Regions from separate parts of the Pantoea sp. F_5 genome, predicted to be linked through region 2. Evidence: riboswitches for the same ligand, from Rfam matches in the RefSeq annotation. Region 2 holds a riboswitch; each other region holds the start of a gene.

Evidence for each region. Region 2 has a riboswitch for thiamine pyrophosphate ahead of F3I44_RS18515 (FAD-dependent oxidoreductase). Riboswitches for the same ligand answer to the same signal wherever they lie in the genome.
Region 1: another riboswitch for thiamine pyrophosphate. It lies ahead of tenA (thiaminase II); the one in region 2 lies ahead of F3I44_RS18515 (FAD-dependent oxidoreductase).
Region 3: another riboswitch for thiamine pyrophosphate. It lies ahead of thiB (thiamine ABC transporter substrate binding subunit); the one in region 2 lies ahead of F3I44_RS18515 (FAD-dependent oxidoreductase).
Region 4: another riboswitch for thiamine pyrophosphate. It lies ahead of thiC (phosphomethylpyrimidine synthase ThiC); the one in region 2 lies ahead of F3I44_RS18515 (FAD-dependent oxidoreductase).

Annotation. Positions count from the first base shown of each region.
Region 1 covers NZ_VWUO01000010.1:146,576-151,589, reverse strand. The annotation lists gene F3I44_RS14990 (EAL domain-containing protein) at 1-856, shown strand, start outside; gene F3I44_RS14985 (ABC transporter substrate-binding protein) at 893-1,828, opposite strand; gene F3I44_RS14980 (ABC transporter permease) at 1,852-2,607, opposite strand; gene F3I44_RS14975 (ABC transporter ATP-binding protein) at 2,604-3,344, opposite strand; gene tenA (thiaminase II) at 3,341-4,042, opposite strand; TPP riboswitch at 4,112-4,214, opposite strand; gene F3I44_RS14965 (6-phospho-beta-glucosidase) at 4,320-5,014, opposite strand, start outside.
Region 2 covers NZ_VWUO01000016.1:43,573-48,586, forward strand. The annotation lists gene F3I44_RS18500 (HesA/MoeB/ThiF family protein) at 1-444, opposite strand, end outside; gene F3I44_RS18505 (thiazole synthase) at 454-1,212, opposite strand; gene thiS (sulfur carrier protein ThiS) at 1,215-1,412, opposite strand; gene F3I44_RS18515 (FAD-dependent oxidoreductase) at 1,396-2,340, opposite strand; TPP riboswitch at 2,472-2,591, opposite strand; gene F3I44_RS18520 (helix-turn-helix transcriptional regulator) at 2,738-3,052, opposite strand; gene F3I44_RS18525 (alkene reductase) at 3,069-4,187, opposite strand; gene F3I44_RS24340 (GNAT family N-acetyltransferase) at 4,592-4,993, shown strand.
Region 3 covers NZ_VWUO01000005.1:142,960-147,973, forward strand. The annotation lists gene F3I44_RS08930 (MFS transporter) at 1-298, opposite strand, end outside; gene sgrR (HTH-type transcriptional regulator SgrR) at 552-2,213, shown strand; TPP riboswitch at 2,249-2,351, shown strand; gene thiB (thiamine ABC transporter substrate binding subunit) at 2,398-3,384, shown strand; gene thiP (thiamine/thiamine pyrophosphate ABC transporter permease ThiP) at 3,360-4,967, shown strand; gene thiQ (thiamine ABC transporter ATP-binding protein ThiQ) at 4,954-5,014, shown strand, end outside.
Region 4 covers NZ_VWUO01000031.1:7,854-12,867, forward strand. The annotation lists gene nudC (NAD(+) diphosphatase) at 1-124, opposite strand, end outside; gene rsd (sigma D regulator) at 214-720, shown strand; TPP riboswitch at 874-974, shown strand; gene thiC (phosphomethylpyrimidine synthase ThiC) at 1,062-2,984, shown strand; gene thiE (thiamine phosphate synthase) at 2,987-3,613, shown strand; gene F3I44_RS23085 (PLP-dependent aminotransferase family protein) at 3,807-5,014, opposite strand, start outside.

The DNA.
Region 1 (5,014 bases), on a different contig from region 2:
GGCCGTCAGCGCGTTACATGAAGCGATTGATGAGAATATCAGTGCGATGTCGTTTGACGAGAGTTACGACTCTCGGCGCACTGATGACTTTATGATCATGAACGATCTGGCTCAGGCGCTAAAGAAAGATGAAGAGCTCTATCTCGCCTGGCAGCCCAAAGTGTGTCTCAAAACCGGTAAAACGGTCGGGCTGGAGGCGCTGATACGCTGGAATCACCCTGAGCGGGGTGAGCTTTTCCCATCAGAATTTATTCCGTTAGCTGGCAAAACCAACCTGATCTCCGATTTGACCAACTGGGTTATCGATCACGCTGTTGAGCAACTGGCGCGCTGGAATCGTGAGTACGACCTGATTCCGGTCTCGATCAACGTCAGTGAGCGCGACTTTGCCAGGCCCGATTTTGCCGATCAGCTGGTGGCGAAATTAGCGGCAGCGCAGTTACCTAACTCGATTATGGGTATCGAGTGTCTGGAGAATGAGCTGATCACCAAAAGTGATGTGGCGATCAAAGGGCTGGAAGCGCTGAAATCGCACGGCTTTATGATCTCTCTGGATGATTTCGGCACCGGCTACAGCAATATCAGCTACCTGCAGGATATCCCGCTGGATGTGATTAAGATCGACCGATCGCTAATCTCGCGTATGGGCGAGGACGACGCATCTAAAATCATCGTCAGATGCATTATCCAAATGCTCAAAGAGCTGAATTACACCGTGCTGGCCGAAGGTGTGGAAGCAGAAGCCACGCTGGGACTGCTGAAAACCTACGGCTGCGATCAGATTCAGGGCTACTTCTTTTCAAAACCGCTGCCAGCCAGCGACATTGAACACTGGCTTTATCAGAAGTCACGCTAGTCAACCCGCCCGCAGCATCCGCTGCGGGCGCGCTTATCACTCACTGCCGATGGCGTAACGCTCAACCGGCGTAATGTGTTTAATCAGCTTGTTATCAAACAAAAATTGCTCATAAGTCTGATAGCGTGCGCGATCCAGTTTTGCCGGATCGGCGGCGAACAGCGGCAGCGTGGCCTGCCATGCCTGATGATTTAGCGGTGTGTTCAGCTCCGGATGCGCCTGTGCAAATGCCTGCCAGCTCTCTTCAGAATGTGCCTGCAACTCTGCATTTCCCTTCTTCAGTGCCCGCAGAAATTTTTTAATTTTCGCCGAATGCGCCTCATCACGGTTAGCAACGATTATCAGCTCGTCATAGGCCGGCACGCCATAATCCTCGACGTTCCATACCACCGGATCTTTGCCAGCAAGTTTCATTTCCAGTGCTTCGATATTGCGATAGCCGCCAATGACCGCATCAACCTGTCCGGTCATCAGAGCGCTGGTGAGTTGAAAATTGACGTTAACACGCTTTACCTGATCGGCCTTAATGCTGTCATGGCTCAGCATGGTCGCCAGCGTTGCTTCTTCAATGCCGCTGACTGAATAGCCAATGCGTTTTCCTTTTAAATCCGCTGGTTTTTTCACCGCTTTGTCCAGCGTTATCAGCGTATTCAGCGGCGTATTAATCAGCGTGCCCACCCGCACCAGCGGCAGACCCTGGTCGGCGAAGAAATGCAGCTGCGGCTGATACGTTAGCGCTAAGTCCGCCTGCTTAGCGGCCACCAGACGCGGCGGTAGCGCGGGGTCGGAAGGCGGCACAATGTTAACCTCCAGACCCTCAGCGGCAAACGCACCGGTCTGCTGAGCCACCATAATGGGTGCATGATCGGGGTTGATATACCAGTCGAGCACCAGCGTCAGTTTTTCCATCGCCTGAGTCTGCGAGGTTAAGGCAGCGCTGAACAGCAGGACAATCAGGGGCGTTTTAGTCATAGGTTTTCTCATCAGTAGGGTCGTCAGTGTGGCTCGGGAGTCCAGGTAATCAGGCGGCGAAGCAGAAGATCGATAATCAGCCAGAGTGTCAGCGTCATCAGCACCAGAATAAACAGGGCGGCGAAACAGAGGTCGCTCTGCATCCGGGCGTTGGCATTCAGCATCACGTAGCCCAGCCCTTCAGCCGATCCGACCCATTCACCAATGATGGCACCAATCGGCGCGACGGCCGCTGCCATCCGTAAGCCCGAACCCAGGGCAGGCAGTGCGGCTAACAGCCGGACATGACGCAGTTGTGCTATGCGTGAAGCGCCCATCGTGCGAGCCAGATCGAGATAGCCGGGTGTTGCGCGACGCAGGCCATCAAAAAAAGCGGAGGTTACAGGAAAGAAGATCACCAGTACCGCCATCGCGACTTTGGCGCTCATGCCGAAGCCAAACCAGAGGACCAGCAGCGGTGCCAGGGCAAATACCGGTATCGCCTGGCTGGTGATCACCAGCGGCATCATCCAGCGCTGTAACCGCGGCGAAAAGGTCATGCCCAGTGCCAGCATCGCGCCCAGCAGCACGCCGAGCGCCATACCGCTGAGGATTTCAGTCAGGGTAATCAGGCTGTGATGGCTGAGATAGTCAGCGTTGTCCCACAGTGCGCTAGCAACCGCAGCGGGCGAGGGCAGCAGAAAGGCCGGAACGGAAGTGAGTGTGGCGAGCCACCACAGCGCAATCAATCCGGCAGAGAGCATGATTCCACGGCGAAGCGCGGCGAAACGTAATCTCATCCGCCCAGCCTGCTTAGCTGCTTCAGCAAAGTGGCCTGACTCTGGATCACGCTGATGTCGTCTGCTGCCCGTGGTGGCAGGCCCCGGAGTGGCGGGCAGGTATCAATGCCTGCTGCACCCATTACCAGCAGGTGATGACTGAGGCGACAGGCTTCCGCGGCATCATGAGTGATCAGCAGCACGGTATGACCGACCAGCACCTCTGCCGCCAGGGTCTGGATCTGTGTCCGGGTCAGTGCATCCAGCGCGGAGAAAGGCTCATCCATCAGCACAATCGGCTGACGGGTGTAGAGGGTACGCGCCAGCGCTACTCGCTGACGCATCCCGCCCGAAAGCGTCGCGGGTCGCGCACGGGCACAGTGGCTCAGTCCCACCCGTGCCAGCAGATGCTGCGCCAGGTCGCGATCGGCTTTCTTACCTTTCAGACGGCTGGCGAGGCAGACGTTCTGTTCCACCGTCAGCCACGGATAGAGCAAATCCTGTTGCCCCATCCAGGCGATGCGTCCGGCCAGCGGCAGACCATCGCTGCCGTTAATCTGTCCCGAAGTGGGCGGCGTCAGACCGGCAATCACCCGCATCAGGCTGCTTTTACCTACGCCGCTGGCACCCAGCAAAGCGGTAAATGCACCGCCGGCGATATCCAGATTAAGCTCGCTGAACAAGGGCCGCTGATCCAGCGTCAGGCAGAGCTGGCGAACGGAAATACCCGGCGGCACGGCATCATTCAACGGCTTCATGAGCTGACCCGCAGACAGTCAGCGTGATTAAGACCCATCTGCCAGAATGCGGCTTCCAGCCGGGTTGCGGTAGTAAAAATCTCCGACAGTGCGTTGATACGCTGTTCACCGGCGCGCTGCTGGGCCAGGGTTTCAAACAGCAACAGTGAGGAACCTACGCCCGCCAGGTAGGATTCATCGCCGTAATTCTCAATCCATGCGGCGTAAGGATTCCCCTCTAAGCGGGTCGCCGGATCGTCCAGTAGCCTCAGGCCGATTTCTGCATAACCGGCGACGCACGGCATCAGCGCCGTCATCAGCTCCAGCACATCTCCGGTGTGACCCACGTCCAGCACGTAACGGGTATAGTTGATTGTTTCCGTTGCCTCAGGTTCGCCTGCAACCGCCTCTTCGCTGATGCCCCATTGCTGGCAGTAAGCGAGATGCAGCGGCAGTTCGCTGACAATGGCGTTCAGCGATGCCGTCGCGCTGCGTAACGCAGCCGGTTCAGAGAGTTTACTGATCAACAGGCCCCACGCACGGGCGAAGTGCAGCAGGAAAAGATAATCCTGGGTGAGATAGTGGCGGAAAGCGGCGGGTGGCAGCGTACCCTGACCGAGCTGCTGCACAAAATTGTGTCTGACATAATCGTGCCATTGCGTGCCCGCCTGCTGGCGCAGACATCCATAAAAGCCAGTTTTGAAAAGCGGATGTAACATAGGATCTCCAGTAGCAGGGAGATCCGGGCATACGGTCTGGAACAGGGGATAGAGCAGGAGATGAGGCAGAAAAATCTGCCGACCCGTCCCTTCGCTGGCATGACCCAGATCAGGTTCAAAGGGTTCGGCTTGCGCCATCTCAGCCCATTGCAGGACACCCCTCGGAGGCATTCGTTATACGACAATTATTGCCGGAGCACAATGTATGCGTGAGCGTTCAGCTCCGGCACGGCTGATGCGGGACATGTCATTCAGATATGACTTTTATATGACAATGTCACGCAAGATCAGCCCCGTTACTGGCAATCACTTTCTTATACCACCAGAAAGATTTCTTCCGCGTGCGCGCCAGCGTGCCGTTGCCCAGATCGTCGCGGTCAACGTAGACGAAACCGTAGCGCTTGCTCATTTCACCGGTTGAGGCGGCAACCAGATCGATGCAGCCCCAGCTGGTGTAACCCATCACAGGCACGCCATCTTCAATGGCATCGCCCATGGCACGGATATGCTCCCGCAGATAGCTGATGCGATAGTCGTCATTGATCTCGCCATTCGCATCGATTTCATCGCGCGCGCCCAGTCCATTTTCTACCAGGAAAAGCGGCTTCTGATAACGGTCGTACATCATATTCATGGTGATGCGTAAGCCCAGCGGATCGATGCCCCAGCCCCACTCACTGCGTGGCACATGGGGATTGGTCAGGGATTTCACCACATTAGCAGCACTACTGTTCTGCTCGTTCATTTCCGCCGAGGCGCAGCGAGAGGCGTAATAACTGAACGAGACAAAGTCGACGCTATTTTTCAGGATTTCGGCATCGCCGTCAGCGATCTCAAGCGTGACGCCTTTTTCCCGGAACACGCGCGCAGCGTAAGCCGGATAAGCACCGCGTGCCTGCACATCAATGAAAAACAGGTTTTCACGATCCTTCTCCAGCGCTGCCCAGACATCCTCCGGTTTACTGGACCATG
Region 2 (5,014 bases):
ACCCAGCACCGAGGCGCAGATCAGCGGCAGACCGCGCGGAGAGCAGGCGTCGGAGAGTTGATAGGTGATGGCGAAGTTATCCGCCGCATCCACCACCAGATCGATCCCCTCCAGCGCCTGCGGCAGCTGACTGGCGCTCAACATCTGGGGATGCGCCTCAACGTGGCAGTCAGGATTTCGCTGCGCCAGCGCGCGCTGCGCGCAGATTGCTTTTGGCTGGCCCACATCTCCGATGCCAAACAGCGTCTGCCGGTGGAGGTTGTGCAGCTCAATCCGATCGCCATCGTAAAGCCGAATAAACCCCACGCCCGCGCCAGCCAGCAATGGCAGCAGCGTCGCGCTGAGTCCGCCCGCGCCCACCACCAGCACCCTTGCCCTGCTCAGGCGTTGTTGCCCCGCTTCACCAATCTCCGGCAACATGGTCTGTCGCTGATAACGCGTCATCGTTGCTCCTTAACTGAACTCTGCCAGACCAAAAATGGGGGTTGAGGCTGACGCCATATCGCGCTGCTCCATCAATCCTGCCTGAAACGCCTCGTGCCCGCCGTGGATCGCGGCAGCAAAGGCACCCGCCATCCGCACCGGATCGCGCGCTTTCGCCACCGCCGTGTTAAGCAGCACGCCATCAAAACCCATCTCCATCGCCTGCGCCGCCTGACCCGGCGCACCGATGCCCGCATCAATAATCAGCGGCACATCTTTAAACCACGCCCGCATGGCACGCAGCCCTTCGATATTGCGCAACCCCTGACCGGAACCAATTGGTGCGCCCCAGGGCATCAGCACTTCACAACCCGCTTCCAGCAGTTTCTCGCCAACAATCAGATCTTCGGTGGTGTAGGGAAACACCTGGAAGCCGTCAGCGCAGAGGATCCGCGCGGCTTCCACCAGCGCAAAGGGATCGGGTTGCAGCGTATCGGCATGACCAATCACTTCCAGCTTAATCCACGGCGTGTCGAAAAGTTCACGCGCCATCTGCGCCGTCGTTACCGCCTCTTTCACCGTATGGCAGCCTGCGGTATTCGGCAGAATCCGTTTGTTGAGCTGCTGCAACAGCGTGCGAAACGCACCGCCTTCGCTGCCTTCACGACGAAGGCTGACGGTAATGATCTCCGCACCTGATGCGTCAATAGCCTGATGCAGAACGTCTGGTGACGGATATCCGGCGGTGCCGAGCAGAAAGCGTGATTGCGGGGCAAATTGATAGAACATGGTTAACCTCCCTGCATCGGTGACAGGATTTCCAGCTGGTTGCCCGCCTCAAGCTGCTGGCTGGCATAACGGCTGCGAGGCACAAACTCACCGTTCAGCGCCGTGGCGACGGTACGCGGGTCGATCTGCTGCTCCGCCATAAGTTCAGCCAGCGTCATTGCGCTGGTTTCAATCGTGCGTCCATTAAGTTGAACTCGCATGAGTCATCTCCTGAGTGAGTTGCAGCATGAGTTTTTCAGCCATAATCGGGGCCAGTAAAAAGCCGTGGCGGTAGAGCCCGTTTAACGAGAAACGGCCATTTTCATAGCGGACCTCCGGCAGATTCTGGCAGTAGGCGGGACGCAGACCGGTGCCACTCTCCACGATGCGCGCTTCCGCCAGTGCCGGATGCAGACTGTAAGCCGCGCTCAGCAGCTCCATCATCGCCCTGGCGCTGATCGGGCTGCTGTCGTGACTTTCGACCATGGTGGCTCCGAGCATGAAGTGGTCTCCGGCACGCGGCACCAGATAGCAGGGAAAGCGCGGATGCAGCAGACGGACCGGACGGGAGAGCTGAACGTCATGCGTGTGCAGGATCAGCATTTCGCCCCGCACGGCGCGCAGAGCGGGCTGCTTATCAAGAGCATGGATGCCGCGGCAGTCGATGATTTTGCCGCCAGGTTTACCGCTGTGAAAGGGTACGCCAGCCTCCTGCAGTGTGACGCGCAGTTGCTGCAGTGCGCGGCGCGGATCAAGATGCGCCTCTGCGGCAAAGAACAGGCCGCGGGCAAAGCGATTTTCCAGCGCCGGTTCGATGTCACCGGGCGCGACCCACCGATGCTGCTCCGTCATGCTGGCGAAGCGGGTCAGTTCGCGACTGTCTCGCGGCGGCGCTACCACCAGTGTGCCCTGCTGCTCCACGCCATCAACGCGTTTCGCCCACCAGCTCGACGCATGCTGGCCCCATTCGATCACCTGTGGCGGCGCGCTTTCTGCTTCGCACCAGGGCGCAAGCATGCCCCCCGCCCAGTGTGAGGCTGCACGACAGTCAGGCTGCGTAATGACTTCAACGGTTTCTCCCCGCTCCCTGAGCAGTGTGGCGACACACAGCCCGGCAACGCCGCTGCCGAGCACCGACCAGCGGCTCATGGTGTCCACCGGAGAGGAAGAGAGTGATTAAGAATGAGATGTTTCACTTTGGCCTCGTTATCGGTTAACGAAGACCCGTGATACAGAGGGAATAGGCAAAGGCGTCGCGAACGCGCGCCTGCGGCAAGTATCGGATGTGATACCCGTCTTCCTACGCCAGTATCAACTGGGTCAGGTTCTAAGGGTCGCTAAGCCGCGCGCTGCGCTATTAGCCTCTCAGTCTCTCTGGCGAGACTCCCCTGACGGCTTTAGTTGTAAGTTAAGCGGGCAGCTTCGTCAAGCCGCGTGCATGAAGACGAGTCAGAAATTCGGGGGATATGTGCAGACTCTTGCTCTGAGTGCAAACACTCTGCATTCGCAGATGAGGAAAGAGAAAAATGCTAATACTGCAAGTGCCCTAAAGCGCCTGCAGCGATTGTGTCACCACGTCGGTTATTTCACGAATACGCGGTTCAGCGCGGCGATAATAGGTCCACTTCCCGACTTTGCTGGCTTCGACCAGTCCCGCATTGTGCAGGGCTTTCAGACATAACGAGGTAGCGGGCTGTGATAAGCCCGCCTTGTCCTGGATCAGGGTGGCACAGACGCCATACTGAGCGAAGGGATAGAGCTGCGAATAGCCCGCAAACGCTTCGTCAGGATTTTTAAGCCACTTCAGCACTGCCACTCGGGTCGGGTTGGACAGTAACTTCAGGGCATTTTCGGGGGACATGCCGCCTCACATAAGATCAGGATTGAAAAACAGGATAGTCAGTATAGCCTTTCTCAGTGCCACCATACAGGGAGGCGTGATCAACGGGATTCAGCGGATAACCTGCTTTAATGCGTGCCGGCAAATCGGGATTCGCAATAAACGCGCGGCCAAAACCCACCAGGTCACCCCAGCCGTTATCCAGCATACGCTGTGCTTTTTCCGCGGTGTAGCGACCAGAATAGATGATCGGAGAACGAAATGTATCGCGCAGTGCAACGCGGAAACTTTCTGGCATATCCGGGCTATTATCCCAGTCTGCTTCAGCAATCGAGAGATAGCCAACTTCCAGCTCATTCAGCAGCTGCGCGGCACGGATGTAGGTCGCATGGGGATCGCTTTCAACCAGACCGAGATAGACGCGCTCTTCATCAGTACTCGAAAACAGCGGCGCAAACCGGACGCCCACACGATGGCTGCCAAACACCGCGCTGACCGCCTCAACAACTTCACGCAGGAAACGCAGACGATTCTCTGCTGAGCCGCCATATTCATCCGTGCGGAAGTTGGTATGCTCCGAAATAAACTGGTTAATCAGATAACCGTTGGCGGAGTGCAGTTCTACACCGTCAAAACCGGACTCTTTTGCATTTTCCGCCGCACGCCGATAAAGCGCCACGATCTCTTTTACTTCTGCGTTCGTCAGTGTCCGTGGTTCGCTGGGTGCAGTTAATATCCCCGCACCGGGTCCGGTTTCGATAAACACCCGGACGTTATCAGCGGCGATGGCTGAAGGCGCTATCGGTAGCTGCTTACCTGGCTGAAGTTCATTGTGAGAGACGCGGCCAACATGCCAGAGCTGGCAGAAAATTGTGGCACCTTCCTGATGTACCGCCTCTGTGACCTTCTTCCAGCCCGCGATCTGGGCGTCGCTGTGGATCCCCGGCGTCCATGCATAGCCCTGCCCGCGAGGCTCAATCTGGGTGCCTTCAGTGATCATCAGTCCCGCGCTGGCACGCTGACGGTAATACTCCACCATCAACTCGCCGGGAATGTTACCCGGCTGCTCACTGCGGCAACGCGTCAGCGGCGGCAATACCATGCGGTTACGAAGCGTGAGATCGCCCAGGTTCAGGGGGGTAAACAGTGACGGCATGACAAACATTCCTCTGATGTGTAAAAGGCATCATTATATTTACACATTTAAATTTGTAAATGTGTAATAGGTGCTTTTCGTTTTAAGTCGGGTTTATCGGAGTGCCTCATCTGACAAAACAGCCTCATCGTAGCAATCCCGCACACGCGGCTCTCAGGCTGGCTTTATTGCCACGAGAGAGCCGTCAAACGCAGGATTATCACGATTTACGCTAAGTATTTATCAGTGAACGTCTGCCACTGCTGGCGATAAACCTCCAGCTGTTTAAGTGCATCATCGATCGAGGGTTATGCTTTGTTGCCTGGATTCGGCGTGGAATGAATCACATCGGCAAACACGCTGAAAATGACGTTCATGTCACTGCCCGATTTTGTCACTTCGAACATTCTGGCCAGGTTATAAACATGTCGGCTAACTCTGGTACAAACACGATACAGCGACACGTACAGTCTTCATTTACGATTTTCATTTTTAAAAAATACCAGGGTCATGGACCCGGTAAACAGCCCCTGCACGCGTTAGAACAGGACTTATGCAATAAAAACTTTGAACAAATCAGGCTTCGTGTTGCCGGTGATAATGCTCGAGCACGTCATATCTATGAGCTCTGCGGTTTTGGGGTTACGGGGATTAATATGAGTAAATGTCTTACTGCACCGCTCTCTTCGCCCTCATCCCCTGATATCACCCCCTATTCAGCTACCACAACCTTTTGTAATGACTCCTTAACAATGACGCCACTTTACGTGTTCATGATGAGAAATTCAGCCACAAGTGACGATCGACTTAATTGGTCACAGGAATGAGAATGCGTAAATTTTCCCGTT
Region 3 (5,014 bases), on a different contig from region 2:
TAAAGGCAAACAGCAGCGCATTCACCAGCGCCATCAGGCAGCAAAAGAGAATGATATGACGACGATCGCCGACGCTGTCTGAGCGCTTAGCCACCAGCATACTCACCACGATACCGGCCACCGCATTGATGGTAAAAAACAGCCCGACCCAGAAGGGCCGCGCCTGCACCTCGCGCGTCAGAAACAGGCTGAGCGTCGGTGCCTGTAATGCGCCCGCGATACCCAGCATGAACGAGGCGACCATAAAAGCGAGGTAAACCGGATTGATGCGGCGCTGCCGCGTTAACAGCGATTTCATAGCGAAATCCCTTTCAGAACAAACAGAGGGGAAAAAGAAGGGTAGACGATACCGCGCAACATGAAAAAAGCCAGCAGAGATCATCTGCTGGCGGTGTAAATGCACCCTACTCAGAAAAGCACTCCACTGAACAGCGAAGTGAGGGTCGAACGCCATTCATTGCTGAATGCCTCCCGCTCTTCCCATAGCGCAAAGTTTGCTCTTAAAATGAGGTAGAAAAAACAGAGCGCTTTTTACCAGGAGTTCCCCTTTTATGTCATCATCACGTCTGAAGCAGCAGTTCATTCGCCTGTGGCAGAGCTGCAAGGGGCAATCGCAGGAGATTACCCTCAATGAACTGGCTGATCTGCTGCATTGCTCCCGACGTCATATGCGTAATCTGCTCAACCGGATGCAGGCTGCTGGCTGGCTGATCTGGCAGGCGGAAGCCGGGCGCGGCAGACGTTCGCAGCTCTCCTTCTGCTATACCGGCCTGGCGTTGCAGCAGCAGCGTGCTGAGGATCTGCTGGAACAGGATCGCATCGATCAACTGGTCCAGCTGGTGGGCGATAAAAACCAGGTGCGGCAGATGATTGGGGCGCACCTGGGACGCAGTTTCCGCCAGGGCAAGCATATCCTGCGGGTGCTCTACTATCGTCCGCTGCTTAACCTGCTACCCGGTTCAGCACTGCGGCGCTCGGAAACGCATATTGCCCGCCAGATTTTTAATGGCCTGACCCGGATAAATGAGGAAAACGGGGAAATCGAGCCTGATATTGCACACCACTGGCAGCAGACCTCTCCGCTTCACTGGCGTTTCTTTGTGCGTCCGGCGATTCGCTTCCATCACGGCAGAGAACTGGAGATGGAGGATGTGCTCGCCACGCTGGAGCGTCAGCGCTCCCATCCTCTCTTTTGCCATATAGAGCAGATTGACTCACCTGCCCCCTGGACGCTGGACATTCGTTTAAGCCAGCCTGACGAGGGTTTACCCTGGCTGCTGGGCAGCGTCAGTGCGATGATCCTGCCGCGCGAATGGCCGACGCTGCGGGATTTTGCCCGCCAGCCGGTTGGCACGGGTCCTTACCGGGTGATACGCAATCAGGAGAGCCAGCTGAAGATCGAAGCGTTTGATGACTACTTCGGGTTTCGCGCCCTGATTGACGATGTCTCTATCTGGGTACTGCCCGACATCAGCGATGAACTGGTCTATGCCGGTGTCCGTCTGCAGGGTGACAGCATTGATGAGATTCAGGAGGAGAGCCGCCTTGAAGAGGGCTGCTACTATCTGCTGTTCGATCAGCGTTCAGAGCAGGGTCGCAACGAGGCGGTACGGCGCTGGGTCAGTTACCTCTTTAACCCCATCGCTCTGCTCAATCATGCCGGTGTTGGTTATCAGCGTTACTGGTTTCCGGCGTATGGCCTGCTGCCGCGCTGGCATCACCGGCGCGACCTGACGCCAGTGGAAAAACCGCCCGGCTTAACCCACCTGACGCTGACCTGGTACAGCCAGCACGTGGAGCATGAAGGCATCGCTAATGCGCTGCGTCCGCTGCTGGCAGCGCATGGCGTCACGCTGGAGACCCGTGAGATTAGCTACGAAAGCTGGTATCAGGGCGACGCGGAAAGTGATATCTGGCTGGGCAGCGTAAACTTCACCCTGCCGCTGAATTATTCGCTGTTCGCGCAGCTTTATGAGATTCCGCTACTGCATCACTGTTTGCCGATCGACTGGCACGGCGATGCGGCCCGCTGGCGCGAGAAAACCCTGCCGCTGGCCGAATGGAGCAAACAGCTGGTTGAAGAAGCCGGTCTGCATCCGCTGTTTCACCACTGGCTGCTGCTGGAAGGCCAGCGCAGTATGCGCGGTGTGCGGATGAATACCCTGGGCTGGTTTGATTTTAAATCAGCCTGGTTTGCGCCACCGGCGCTGTGACGCTTTCGCCCTGGCGCTGAAATGACTAGAATGTGATGTTCTCAACGGGGTGCGGCCTGCCACAAGCAAGCCGCTGAGAGAGACCCGTCGAACCTGATTCGGTTAATACCGACGTAGGGATTTGAGAGGCCTCTGTGCTCAGATCCTTTGCGACTCATCCCCTATTCTCCTGAAGGAGCGCAAAGTGTTAAACAAAGTTCTGCCGGTGCTGCTGTTACTCTCCGCCCCCGTTCTGGCGGCTAAGCCGGTTCTCACGGTCTACACCTACGACTCCTTCTCCGCCGACTGGGGCCCTGGCCCGGCGGTTAAAAAAGCCTTTGAAGCCCAGTGCAACTGCGCGCTTAAATTCGTCACGCTGGAAGATGGCGTCTCGCTGCTGAACCGCGTCCGCATGGAAGGCAAAAACAGTAAAGCGGATGTGGTGCTGGGGCTGGATAACAATCTGGTGCAGGCCGCGCAGAAAACCGGCCTGTTTGCCGAAAGTCAGGTCGACACCTCGACATTAAAACTGCCCGATGACTGGCACAACACCACCTTCGTGCCGTTCGATTATGGCTACTTCGCCTTTGTCTATGATAAAACCCGGCTGAAAAATCCGCCAGAAAGCCTGAAAGCGCTGGTCGACAGTCCGGAGAAGTGGCGGGTGATCTACGAAGATCCCCGCACCAGCACGCCCGGCTTAGGTCTGCTGCTGTGGATGCAGAAGGTCTATGGCGATCAGGCTCCTCAGGCCTGGCAAAAGCTGGCGCAGAAAACCGTGACGGTGACGAAGGGCTGGAGTGAAGCCTATGGCCTGTTCCTCAAGGGCGAAGGCGATCTGGTGCTGAGCTACACCACCTCACCGGCTTATCACATCATCGAAGAGAAGAAAGAGAACTACGCTGCCGCGTCCTTTGCCGAAGGACACTATCTGCAGGTTGAAGTGGCCGCGCAGTTAGCCAGCAGCAAACAGCCAGCGCTGGCGCAGCAGTTCATGACGTTTATGGTTTCGCCTGCGTTCCAGCGCACCATCCCCACCGGCAACTGGATGTACCCGGTGATCGACACGCCACTGCCTGCCGGTTTCGCGGCGCTTACTGTGCCTTCTACCGCCCTGCAGTTCTCGCCGGAAGAGGTTGCCAGCCAGCGCTCGGGCTGGATTAGCCAGTGGCAACGCGCCGTCAGCCGCTGATGCCGCGCTGGCTGATTCCCGGTTCCCTCGCCACAGCGTTATTGACACTTGTGGCGTTTCTGGCCTTCGGCGCACTATGGCGCGCCGCGCCGGACACGGACTTACGTGGCGTGCTGCAGGATGACTACCTGCATCACGTTATCGCGTTCTCTTTCGCTCAGGCGCTGCTCTCCGCCCTGCTGTCGCTGCTGCCTGCAGTGCCGCTGGCGCGGGCGCTCTATCGACGTCGTTTCCCAGGCCGCCAGCTGCTGCTGCGCCTGTGTGCCATGACGCTGGTGCTGCCGGTACTGGTCGCGGTGTTTGGGCTGCTGACCGTCTACGGTAGCAATGGCTGGCTGGCGTATCTGTGCCAGCTGCTCGGCATCGGTTATTACTTCTCGCCCTATGGCCTGTCGGGCATCTTGCTGGCGCACGTCTTCTTTAACCTGCCGCTGGCGACCCGCCTGATGTTGCAGGCGCTGGAGAGCATCCCGGCGGAACAGCGTCAGCTGGCGGCACAGCTCGACCTGCGCGGCTGGCACCATTTTCGTCTGCTGGAGTGGCCGTGGCTGCGGCGTCAGCTGCTGCCGACCGGCGCGCTGATCTTTATGCTCTGTTTCGCCAGCTTTGCCACCGTGCTGTCGCTGGGCGGCGGTCCGCAGGCCACCACCATTGAGCTGGCGATATTCCAGGCGCTGAGTTATGACTACGATCCCGGACGTGCGGCGCTGCTGGCGCTGATCCAGCTCGGCTGCTGTCTGACGCTGGTGCTACTCAGCCAGCGCTTCAGCAAAGCGATTCCCGCGGGAACCAGCCAGCTGAACGGCTGGCGCGATCCGCAGGATTCCCGTGCGGCACAGCTGATGGATGCGCTGCTGATCGGGCTGGCGCTGATCCTGCTGCTGCCTCCGCTGGCGGCGGTCATCGTCGATGGTCTGCACGGTGGAGTGCGAGGCGCGCTGGCACAGCCTGCACTATGGCAGGCCACTTTGACTTCATTGCGCATCGCCATCGGTGCCGGTCTGATCTGTGTGGTGCTGACCATGATGCTGCTGTGGAGCAGTCGGGAACTGCGTCTGCGTCAGCGTCCGGCGGCGGCACAGTTGATCGACACCAGCGGCATGCTGATACTGGCGATGCCAGGCATTGTGCTCGCCACCGGCTTTTTCCTGTTGTTCAACGCCACCATCGGCCTGCCCGAGTCGGCCGACGGGCTGGTGATCTTTACCAATGCGCTAATCGCTATTCCCTATGCGCTGAAAGTGCTGGAAAATCCGATGCGGGATGTCGCAGAGCGCTATGGCAGACTCTGCGATTCTCTGGATATCCACGGCTGGAACCGTCTGCGGCTGATTGAGCTGCGGGCGCTGAAGCGTCCGCTGGCTCAGGCACTGGCCTTTGCCTGCGTGCTGTCGATTGGTGATTTTGGCGTGGTGGCGCTGTTTGGCAGCGCCGACTTCCGCACGCTGCCGTTCTACCTTTATCAGCAGATTGGTGCCTATCGCGGCGCAGATGGCGCGGTCACTGCCCTGCTGTTGCTGCTGCTCTGCTTATTGCTGTTCACGCTAATGGAAAAATTACCAGGCCGCCATGCTGACACTTGATAACCTCACTTACCTTTATCAGCATCTGCCGATGCGCTTCAGCCTCA
Region 4 (5,014 bases), on a different contig from region 2:
TACTGCCGGTTAAACCGAATTTTTCGGCGTTTCCGTGGGGTAAATCACCTTGTGGCAACCAAAGTTTCTGTTCATGGCTGACAATCCACCATCCAGCGTCTACGCTTGAGATTTCGCATTGCATTTATTTCGTCATCCTTAGCGTCAACTCGCACGCTGAAGCCCTGATGTTAAGTGTGTAGATAAACAACTATAACTCACATGGAGTTAGATATGCTTAACCAGTTAGACGTCCTGGCTGAACGCGTAGGTGGCAGTAATGAACTGGTCGATTCGTGGCTTGAAGCGCGTCGCCAGCTACTGGTGACCTATTATCACCTGGTCGGTCTTAAACCTAAAAAAGAGGCGCTGACGCGTCTTGATGAGCAGGCACTCGACAACTTCTGTCACGGCCTGGTCGACTATCTTTCTGCCGGCCACTTCAGTATCTATGAGCGCGTGATCAGTGAAATGAGTGGCGACAGCCCGATGATCGCCGCCGCGCAGCTTTACCCTCCGCTGGAGGCAAACACTGAGCGTCTGATGCAGCTGTATGACGGTCACCTGCAGCAGGCGATTGACGATGAGAACTGCATGACCTTCCAGCAGGCTCTCTCTGAAGTGGGCGAAGTGCTGGAATCACGCTTTACGCTGGAAGATAAGCTGATCCAGCTAGCCTGGGATAATCAGCTTGCTACGCCGCCAGTGGCGAATGACAGCCATATCGCCCGCCCGGCTTAATGGTTAACGACGGCAAAGGGCTTGAGATTATCCCGTAGCCCTTTTATGCTGAACAGGTTCTGAGGAACAAACGCTAAAGAAATTTTTCTTATTTATGCGTTGAAATATAGGGTTTTTACGCCAGCGTCTGTTATCAGACACGCGCGTGAAAACCGCTTCTTGTCGGAGTGCCCAGCTGGGCTGAGACCGTTAATTCGGGATCCGCGGAACCTGACCAGGTTAGAACCTGCGTAGGGAACAAGAGTAAAACTTCTCTGTATGCCAGCATGCCTGTGCTGTCTGTACGGTTACTCCTTCCGAACTCCGGACAAGCATCGTTCCCCCTTAACAGGAAGATTGCTATGTCTGACCCAAAAATGTCCCGTCGTGAACAGCGTGCCCAGGCGCAGGAATTTATTAATTCCCTGCAAAGCGGCAGTGCTTTTCCCCAGTCCCGTCGCATCTGGATTACCGGCAGCCGGGAAGATATTCGCGTGCCCATGCGTGAAATCACCCTAAGCCCGACCCATATCGGCGGCAGCAAAGAACAGCCTCTCTATGAGCAAAATGAAGCGGTGCCGGTCTATGATACGGCAGGTGCGTATGGCGATCCCGCGGCACAGATTGATGTGCATCGCGGTCTGGAAAAGCTGCGCGCACACTGGATTGCTGAACGCGACGACAGTGAGCTTCTCGAACAGAACAGCTCGGGCTATACCCAGCAGCGGCTGGCTGACGAGGGGCTGGATCACCTGCGCTTCGATCACCTGCCAACACCGCGCCGCGCCCGTGCAGGCCGCCGTGTCACGCAACTGCACTATGCCCGTCAGGGCATGATTACCCCGGAGATGGAGTTCATCGCCCTGCGGGAAAACATGGGCCGTGAGCGAATCCGCAGTGAGGTGCTGCTGCAACAGCATCCGGGGCACAGTTTTGACGCACATCTGCCAGCCGATATCACACCCGAGTTTGTCCGTCAGGAGGTCGCTGCCGGACGCGCCATTATCCCTGCCAATATTAATCACCCTGAATCGGAACCGATGATCATTGGCCGCAACTTCCTGGTTAAGGTCAACGCCAATATCGGTAACTCGGCAGTTACCTCTTCTATCGAGGAAGAAGTGGAAAAGCTGGTCTGGTCGACTCGCTGGGGTGCCGACACGGTGATGGATCTCTCAACCGGCCGTTATATTCATGAAACGCGCGAATGGATTTTGCGCAACAGCCCGGTGCCCATTGGTACCGTGCCGATCTATCAGGCGCTGGAAAAAGTGAATGGCGTGGCCGAGGCGCTGAACTGGGAAATATTCCGGGACACGCTACTGGAGCAGGCGGAACAGGGCGTCGATTACTTCACTATCCACGCGGGCGTTCTGCTGCGTTATGTTCCGATGACGGCGAAACGTCTCACCGGTATTGTGTCTCGGGGTGGATCGATCATGGCCAAATGGTGCCTGTCCCACCATCAGGAGAGCTTCCTGTATCAGCACTTCCGTGAGATTTGTGAAATCTGCGCCGCTTACGATGTCTCCCTGTCGCTGGGCGATGGCCTTCGTCCGGGTTCGATTCAGGATGCCAACGACGAGGCGCAGTTTGCCGAACTGCGAACCCTGGGTGAACTGACGCGTATTGCCTGGGAGTATGACGTTCAGGTGATGATTGAAGGTCCGGGCCACGTCCCGATGCATATGATCCGCCGTAATATGACCGAACAGCTCGACCTGTGCGATGAAGCCCCCTTCTACACGCTTGGCCCGCTGACCACTGACATCGCGCCCGGCTACGACCACTTCACCTCGGGTATCGGTGCCGCCATGATTGGCTGGTTTGGTTGCGCCATGCTTTGCTACGTCACGCCCAAAGAGCATCTGGGTCTGCCAAATAAAGAGGATGTGAAGCAGGGATTGATCACCTACAAAATCGCGGCGCATGCTGCCGATCTGGCCAAAGGCCACCCCGGTGCGCAGATCCGTGATAACGCTATGTCCAAAGCGCGCTTTGAATTCCGCTGGGAAGATCAGTTTAACCTGGCGCTGGATCCCCATACGGCCAGGGCTATGCATGATGAAACCCTGCCGCAGGAGTCGGGCAAGGTGGCCCATTTCTGCTCAATGTGCGGCCCCAAATTCTGCTCAATGAAAATTTCCCAGGAGGTGCGCGAATTTGCGGCACGCCAGGATGCCCGTGCCGAGCCGGTTGAAGTAGGCATGGCACAGATGTCAGATCGTTTCCGCAGCCGCGGTGGTGAGCTCTATCACCCCGCCGATGCCATTAAGGAGGAGTAACGATGCCCGCATTTCCCGCTACCGTCCCGCGTCTGGGACTTTATCCGGTGGTTGATAGCCCCGAGTGGATCGAACGCCTGCTTGAAATGGGCGTTCGCACGCTGCAGTTGCGCATCAAAGATCAGCCCGATGAGGTCGCCGAACCTGCCATTGCTCAGGCGATTGCGCTGGGTAAACGCTACGACGCGCGTTTATTTATCAATGACTACTGGCAACTGGCCATTAAACATCAGGCTTATGGCGTGCATCTCGGTCAGGAGGATCTGGACGTGGCCGATCTTGCCCGCATTCATCAGGCAGGATTACGACTGGGACTCTCTACCCATGACGATGCGGAACGGGATCGCGCTCTGGCAATCCAGCCCTCTTACATCGCCCTTGGGCATATTTTTCCGACGCAGACTAAAGAAATGCCTTCTGCACCGCAGGGTATTGAGCAGCTGACGCGGCATCTTACCCATCTGTCGCATATTCCCACCGTGGCGATTGGCGGTATTTCGATTGCGCGCGCACCCGAGGTGCTGGCCACCGGTGTGGGCAGTATTGCGGTGGTGAGTGCAATTACTCAGGCAGATGACTGGCGTGCAGCAACGCGCACCCTTCTGGCACTGTCAGGACCAGGCGATTAAGCATTTATGGAACCTGCCGCGCATATTGGCTGCAAAATCGGTAACGCCAGCCTTATTCCGGGAAAGTGCCGCGCAAAGGTGCATGTTGCCGCTGGCGTGATGTGATTCAAAACTTTAACGTGGCATCCGTCAGGTTAAGGTTATCTGACCAGGGCCGGTTCCCTCCTCTTGCCGGCCCTGCTTCTTCTCTTCCCTACGCGAGCGTAGAGGCTGAAGTCTGGGTTTCATGCTGGCACGAGAGCATGGCGCGCTCGACTGCAGCACCCACCAGCGCAAGCGCCCGTTCCGTCTGATCGTTGATCGGCAGCCCGTAGTTCAAACGCAAACAGTTACGGTATTTACCCGATGCTGAAAAAAGTGAGCCCACGGCAATCTGAATTTTTGACTCGCGCAGTTCACGGTTAAGACGGACCGCATCAAACGCTTCGGGAAGTTCTATCCACATCAGAAAACCGCCCTGAGGACGTGAAACGCAGATGCCGCAGGGAAAATAGTGGCGTACCCAGCAGCTAAAGGTTTCATAGTTGCGATGGTAGAGTTGCCGCATCCGGCGCAGATGAGGCTGATAATGGCCCTGACGGATAAACTCGGAGACTGCATGCTGAGGCTGCGTAGCGGTGGAGCCGGTGACAATATATTTCATGTGCAGCACGCGGTCACGGTAGCGGCCTGGAGCAACCCAGCCAACGCGTAAACCTGGCGCCAGCGTTTTCGAAAAGGAGCTGCACAGCAGCACCCGACCATCAAGATCCAGCGCTTTGATGGTGGGCGGGCGCGGATATTCCCAGGCTAACTCACCATAGACATCATCTTCAATCACTGCCGCGTCAAACCGCTGCGCCAGCGCCAGCAAAGCCCGCTTACGCGGCTCAGGCATGATAAATCCCAGCGGATTATTGCAGTTCGGCACAACAACAACCGCTTTAATCGGCCATTGATCAAAGGCCAGCTCCAGCGCTTCCAGACTGATGCCGGTGACTGCATCGGTCGGGATCTCAATGGCCCGAATGCCAAAGCCGCGCAGGGTCTGCATGATGCCGTGAAATGACGGGGACTCTACGGCTATGATATCCCCCGGCTCGCAGACTGCACGTACGGCGACTGATAACGCTTCATGGCAGCCGGTGGTAATCACAATGTCATCCGCGGTGAGCTGGCAGCCGCTGTCTATCGCCAAGCGCGCAACCTGTTGCCGCAAAGCGAGGACACCATAGAGGTTGTCATAATTCAGCAGCGCTATTTCCTGCTTCTGCGCCTGGCGGCTGAACGCTTTCCACAGTGGCTTAAGCGTCGGCTGGGTCAAATCGGGCATGCCACTGCCCAGCTGCAAAACATCATCTTCCAGACGGCTGTTAATCAGCTCCAGTACCGCATCCCACTGCGTCACCTCAACCGGCCGCT